One region of the Ensifer sp. VA4 genome, then DNA from elsewhere that is predicted to be linked to it. Evidence: predicted binding sites of a transcription regulator. Region 1 holds the regulator's gene; the other holds the start of a gene.
What was found. The regulator LexA, encoded in region 1, represses DNA repair genes until DNA is damaged. The targets are predictions, from matches to a motif close to TGTTCNNNNTGTGTTCNG.
Positions count from the first base shown of each region.

Region 2: a site for LexA is predicted at 2,003-2,020, ahead of AC0C6X_RS01205 (PA0069 family radical SAM protein). Genes of this name have one in related genera too.

Region 1 is NZ_JBVQPO010000006.1:314,331-317,657, forward strand. It holds tRNA gene AC0C6X_RS12885 (tRNA-Ser) at 4-93, shown strand; gene AC0C6X_RS12890 (hypothetical protein) at 327-623, shown strand; gene lexA (transcriptional repressor LexA) at 941-1,669, shown strand; gene AC0C6X_RS12900 (acyltransferase family protein) at 2,145-3,227, opposite strand; gene AC0C6X_RS12905 (serine hydrolase domain-containing protein) at 3,258-3,327, opposite strand, start outside.
Region 2 is NZ_JBVQPO010000001.1:237,928-241,254, forward strand. It holds gene AC0C6X_RS01190 (4-(cytidine 5'-diphospho)-2-C-methyl-D-erythritol kinase) at 1-540, shown strand, start outside; gene moaB (molybdenum cofactor biosynthesis protein B) at 542-1,084, shown strand; gene AC0C6X_RS01200 (glycosyl transferase) at 1,366-1,902, opposite strand; gene AC0C6X_RS01205 (PA0069 family radical SAM protein) at 2,086-3,243, shown strand.

The DNA.
Region 1 (3,327 bases):
CAAGGACAGGTGGCCGAGTGGTTTAAGGCTCTGGTCTTGAAAACCAGCGTACGGGAAACCGTACCGTGGGTTCGAATCCCACCCTGTCCGCCATTCCCCCTTGGAAATACGCTGACGCCGCCCCCCTTGCCGCAGCGCGCCGCTGCTGCAAAGCCCTGCGGCCTTTGCGCGTCGGGCACGTGACGTAAAACAGCCACAGCTTACACTCAAAGAGCTGTTGAACACGTCAGAGTGATCGCCAGGCTTGCTGGACACCGGAACGAAAGCGCGGTTCACATCGTTAACCGCCCCGTAGTCCCACCCTTGCATCAAAGTGGACGATCACCGTGCTCGCCGCCCTCCTCCTCGCTTCGATAGTCGCATCGCCCAATATGCCTGACATCAAGCTCAGCGCCGCCACGGTTGACGAACTGCAGACCGATTTCGAAACCGCCGTTCCCTGCCATCAGATCGACGGACGCAAAGTGTGGAAGGGCGCGATTGCGTTCTACATCCAGTCGTTCGTCTATGACGGCGACACAGCTGTTGCGACCGATGCGGCGGACGCCGTGCTTCCCGAAGACAACACCCCCGAGACGGTGAAGGAATTCGAAGACGCCTGCTCCAGCACGCAGCCGGCCTAAAGCGAAGAGCGTTCGGATGAACGCACGTCGCTTTAGTACCTTCCGCTTACAGCGATTCCACCTGAACACCGGATCAGCTCGCCTGCTCCACGAAAACGATCACGAATCGTTCGAATCAACCTCACGGTCTCGCCATGCGCCACGCCGCAGGCCCTATTTCGCGCACTCAAACCCGCTTTGCTCCCGTAAAAGTGACCGATTGATACGCGCAGACGCGTCAATTGCCTGAATTCACGGAATTTTAGGCACTTGCAGAACACATATGGAACAGATAGTGTCTGTTCTTGATTTGTTTCACGCTTCTGGAGCGACGTGCCATGCTGACCCGCAAGCAACAGGAATTGCTTCTGTTCATTCACGAACGCATGAAGGAGTCGGGCGTCCCGCCATCATTCGATGAAATGAAGGATGCGCTCGAGCTGGCGTCGAAATCCGGCATCCACCGCTTGATCACGGCGCTCGAAGAACGCGGGTTCATTCGCCGTCTGCCGAACCGGGCCCGTGCGCTCGAGGTCATCAAGCTCCCGGAAGCCTACGCATCCATCCAGCAGCAGCAGCCGCGCCGCGGCTTCTCCCCGAGCGTGATCGAGGGAAGCCTCGGCAAACCGGCAGCACCTCCCCCTGCTGCACTGCCAAAGCCGGCGCCAGCGGCTGAAAACGCTTCGGTGTCCGTGCCGGTCATGGGCCGCATCGCTGCAGGTGTGCCGATCTCGGCCATCCAGAACAACACGCATGACATCACCGTTCCGCTCGACATGCTCGGCAACGGCGAACACTACGCCCTCGAAGTCAAGGGCGACTCGATGATCGAAGCCGGCATCTTCGACGGCGACACGGTGATCATCCGCAATGGCAACACGGCCAATCCCGGCGATATTGTCGTGGCGCTCGTGGACGATGAGGAAGCGACGCTGAAGCGCTTCCGGCGCAAGGGCGCGTCGATTGCGCTCGAAGCCGCCAATCCCGCCTACGAGACACGGATTTTCGGACCCGATCGGGTGAAGATCCAGGGCAAGCTCGTCGGACTGATCCGCCGCTACCACTGACATCCGGACAAGATCTGGAACGGCAGCTCCTTTCGCTGCCCAATATCTTCTCCGGGACATCGGCGGCGTCTGCGTATCTTGTATAGGGTCCGGCAAACGGCCTGGGAGGTTTGGCTCCCAGTCGAGTTGGAGCGCCGCCTGTCACTCTCGGATGGCGTCGTATATGACGGCTTCGGGTCTATGGCGCGGAAAACCGCAGGCAATCCGTCGCCTTCACTGGCTTCTTGGCGCATCGTGGGCGTTTATAGCCCGGCCAGCGATTGGGCTATGATGCTCGACGGGCATCCTTCTTCTCGACGAGCAGCAGTACCGTCGGGTTTACGTCCTCGCCAGTTCTCGGGAATCTCGGACCACTACAGCGGTTGCATGGCTCGCCTGCTTTAGTGCCGAGGCCATCTTCACCAACGCCCAGCAATCACAGTCTGACCGGAGGTCGAGGGCTTTCTGGCCCACAAGTGGGGGCTGACCGGGAATCTCAGCGCAGGGCACCCGTATAAGAGTTCTCCGGCCTAAAATGAGGGCCACGCCTCGCGTATCTCGTACGGAGCTTCAAGAACGGCTGTTCGATGCATCGGTAGCTGAGTGCTGCGATCGGCAGGAACAGCACAAAAGCCAGCAGGGAACACAGAAGCGAAAGCCCAAAGGGCAGAAGACCAAGATACTGCGTCACCATTTTTGCAGCGGGGCCATAGTACCAAAAGTGAAGCAGGTAGATCGAATAGGAGACCGTGCCTACGAAGGAAATCGAGGCCGATAGCCGTTTAGGCAAACTCAATTTCGATCCGTCGTAGGCGGCGATCATCACGGCGTAGAACGCGGCCTCGGCGGCGGGAAGATAGATCCATACGGGCGATGCTTGAGGCCCATAGAAACCGCCGCTGATGTTGAACCAGTGGTAGAAGGTGACGAACGCCATGGCGACCGCAAGGACTGCCAAGGGCCGCACGCGTTCACCTCGGAAGAGATACCAGACATATATCCCGGCAACGAACTGGTCGAAGTGACCGATGATTGTCCAGTACGCGGTTGGATGGATTTCCCAGCCGGTTATAAACAGGCTCAGGCGCAACACGACCGCCGTAAAGATCAGGATCAAGGCCACCAATCGCCGCAGGAAGAGAATTGCGGGAAGGATCAGATAGAAGTGCCATTCTACGGCGATGCTCCAAGCACCGTTCGGCCACCTTGGAAGTATGCTTCCAAGCGCGATCTGTGTCGCGACTGCTTGAACCGAGGATCCGTTGGCAATCCAGGCTGCCGCCTGCAGCAGCAGTGCGACCGTCAACAAAGGCAGCAGACGAAGGGCTCGGTTCCACAGGAAGCTCTTATAGTCGATCTGCCTGCCGTCCAGCAGCTTGGCGAACAGGTACCCGCTCAGCGTCATGAATAGCGAAACGCCCGTATGGCCTTCCTCAAGCAATGAGAGCAGCGGCAAGGCCGGGACGTAATTTACTGGGACCCCGCCGGCATGGATGAAGTGCCAAGTGAACACCATGAAGGCGGCGAATGCTCGCACGTGATCCAGCTTTTCAAAGTATTGCTCTGAAGACGATTGCACTCGTCCGCCCCGCTCCGAATGTCTCATGGATCAGCACGGCGTGGTAATCCGTCCGTCGGCACCGTAGTCGACTGATGTTATAAGCCTGCGAGGCGCCCAG
Region 2 (3,327 bases), on a different contig from region 1:
GCAACGCTTCTTGGGCTGCTCGAGCTTTGGGGCGCGACGATCGAACCCTCCCGCCTCGATGCGATGGCATTGACGCTCGGCGCCGACGTACCGATGTGCCTCGCCGCCAAACCTCTCGTGGCGAAGGGCATCGGCGAGGACATCACGCCGCTTGCCGACCTTCCATCCCTGCCCCTCGTGCTGGTCAATCCGCTCGTCGGCGTCTCGACGCCTGTCGTCTTCCGGACGCTCGCGAACAAGACCAATCCGCCGCTCGTGCTGCCTCTGGACTTGAAGACGATGGACGACTGGCTGTCGGCCATGGCAACGATGCGCAACGACCTGCAGCCGCCGGCGCAACAATTGCAGCCCGTGATCAGCGACGTCTGCCAGGCGCTCACGGAAGCCGGAGCGATCCTGGTGCGGATGTCAGGCTCGGGCGCCACCTGCTTTGGCATTTTCGACGACGGTGAACGCGCGGCTGCGACAGCGCGCACTCTTTCGGCGGCGCAGCCCGGCTGGTACGTTCTCGCCTGCAACACGACAGGGAGAGACAGGTAGAATGGCCGGCATCGACGAAAAACGTCCCTTCATTCCCGTCGGAATCGCCATCCTTACGGTGTCCGACACACGCACACTCGCCGATGACAAATCAGGCGACACGCTGGAATCGCGCGTGCGAGACGCAGGCCACCGCCTGGAAGCACGCGCGATCGTGCCAGACGATCAGGCGAGGATCTACGAGCAAGTGAAGGCCTGGACGCTCGAGCCAGCGATCGACGTGGTGATCACGACGGGCGGCACGGGATTTACCGGCCGGGACGTGACGCCGGAGGCGCTGGAGCCACTCTTCGAAAAACGCATGGACGGCTTCTCCGAGATCTTCCATCGGATCTCCTACGAGAAGATCGGCACCTCGACCATCCAGTCGCGCGCGACCGGCGGCGTCGCCAATGCCACCTTCATCTTCGTTCTGCCGGGATCGCCGGGCGCCTGCCGCGACGCGTGGGACGGCATCTTGAAGCAACAGCTCGACTACCGGCACATGCCCTGCAACTTCGTCGAGATCATGCCGCGGCTCGACGAACACCTGAAACGCGGCTGAGCCGGAGCCGCTGCGGCCCCTCGCTCTTCGAGCCTGTTACCTTTGTAACAGACAGCCATTTTTCCCGTCATTAGCGTCCGATGTCAGCCCAGCGAGATCGGCCGCCGCACCTTTCTTCGGGCTGCAAGGACACCTCCCCGCCGCTATTCCCGGGCGGGGAGGACAAGGGGATACGACGTGCAGCCAGAATGCTGCCCGGCAAGAAATTTATCAGACACGGTCATTTGAGAGCCACCTTGAGGTGCCGTCCCGCGGGGACTGGCACCTTTCTCATGCGGCAATCAGCGAGGCCCCGGCGCCCGCCTGCTTTCGACGGCAACCCAGGCCGGAACGAGTTCCGTCGAGAGTTTGCGAACGGTCCGGACATTCGTCATGTCACCAAGGCATCGGTTGCCCTCGGCCACCGTCAGCGCATCGTGTTTGCTCATCAGGAAACCCGCTTCCAGCGGTTTCTTCCGCCGGACCAATCGTCGGAGGAACGGCCTGCGGTGCATTCTGGAATCGGAGAAGCGCGCAGGTGTCCTGTTGAGCGCGACATATTCGGCAAGCTCGTCGACCCACCGACCGATCGGGCGGGCACCGGGTTCCAGCAGCATCAGCCATTCGCCGCGTGCCGAACGCACGATTTCGCGGAGATTCCAGTCGACGCAAAAGCGGCAGCCGGCCGCTTCCGCCACACGCGATGAGCCGTCCTTGGAGCCGTGATCGAGGATGATCACATCACTGACCAGGCCCTCCACGGCGCCGGCGACGAGCACCGACAGCGTCTGAACCAGCTCGGCTTCGTTGTCTCGCGTTTCCATGATGATCGTCAGCATAGCTCGTCCTACCGCATCACCGCCACAATTGCTACATGCCCGGCCGGCGTTGGTCGCGAACCGGGAAGCGCGGATCCCCGACCAAACCGCCGCTGTTTTTTGTTCTTGAATTGTTCTCGTATTCACGATAGGAAAATAATCAGAACAAAACGGGATCAGATATCTGATTCCGGGGAGATTCCAATGAACGAGCTGTCTCAGATCAGGCAGGGCGCGCTTGCGCCCGCCAATACGGCGGACGTCGCCGAAGCGATGATGAGCGCAACGGGCCTGCGGATCGACATCGACCGCCGCCGCGGACGCGGCGCCGGGCTCAACATGTCAGGCCGCTTCGAGCCGCAGGCGCGGGAAAGCTTCGACGATGGCTGGGAAAGCCTGGAGGATCTGCCGCCCTTCAAGACCGAGGTCCAGGTCGAGAAGCCACGAACGGTGATCACCCGGAACGAATCCCCCGATATTTCCTTCGATCGTTCGATCAATCCCTACCGCGGCTGCGAGCACGGCTGCATCTATTGCTTCGCCCGGCCGACGCACGCCTTCATGGGTCTGTCGGCGGGCCTGGATTTCGAGGCGAAGCTCTTTGCCAAGCCGGACGCGGCGCGGCTGCTGGAGCGCGAATTGGCGCGGCCGGACTACAAGGTCAGGCCAATCGCCATCGGCACCAACACGGACCCCTATCAGCCGATCGAAAAGGAATGGCGCATCATGCGCCAGATCCTCGAAGTGCTGAGGGACGCCAACCATCCGGTCATGATCGTCACCAAGTCGGCGATGGTCACTCGCGACATCGACATTCTCGCGGCGATGGCCGAGAAGGGGCTGGTGCGCGTCGGTATTTCGGTCACGACGCTCGACCGAAAGCTGGCGCGAACGATGGAGCCGCGCGCTGCGACGCCGGCCAAGCGGCTGGAGGCGATTCGCGCCATGGCCGAGGCCGGTATCCCAGCCGGCGTTCTCGTCTCCCCGATCATCCCGGCACTCAACGACCATGAGATCGAAAGGATTCTCGAAGCGGCGAGGACGGCCGGGGCGACGGAGGCGAGCTATGTGCTCCTGCGGCTGCCGCTGGAGGTGAGCCCGCTGTTTCGCGACTGGTTGCTGCGCAACTATCCGGATCGCTACCGGCACGTCATGTCGCTCGTCCGCTCCATGCGTGGCGGCAAGGACTATGACGCCGAATTCGGCAAGCGCATGAAAGGCGCCGGTCCCTATGCCTGGCAGATCGGCCGCCGCTTCGATCTCGCCACCAAGCGCCTCGGCTTCAACCCGACGCGCCGGCAGTTGCGTGACGATCTGTTCGTGCCGCCGCTCGGAACGGGGGTGCAGCTCTCGCTTCTTTGAAGTTTTCCGGAATGGCCAGCGCGATGGCTATTCCGGCTTTGTGACCAACGATGCGCGCCGAGGATGCCGGGAAATGGGAGAGCT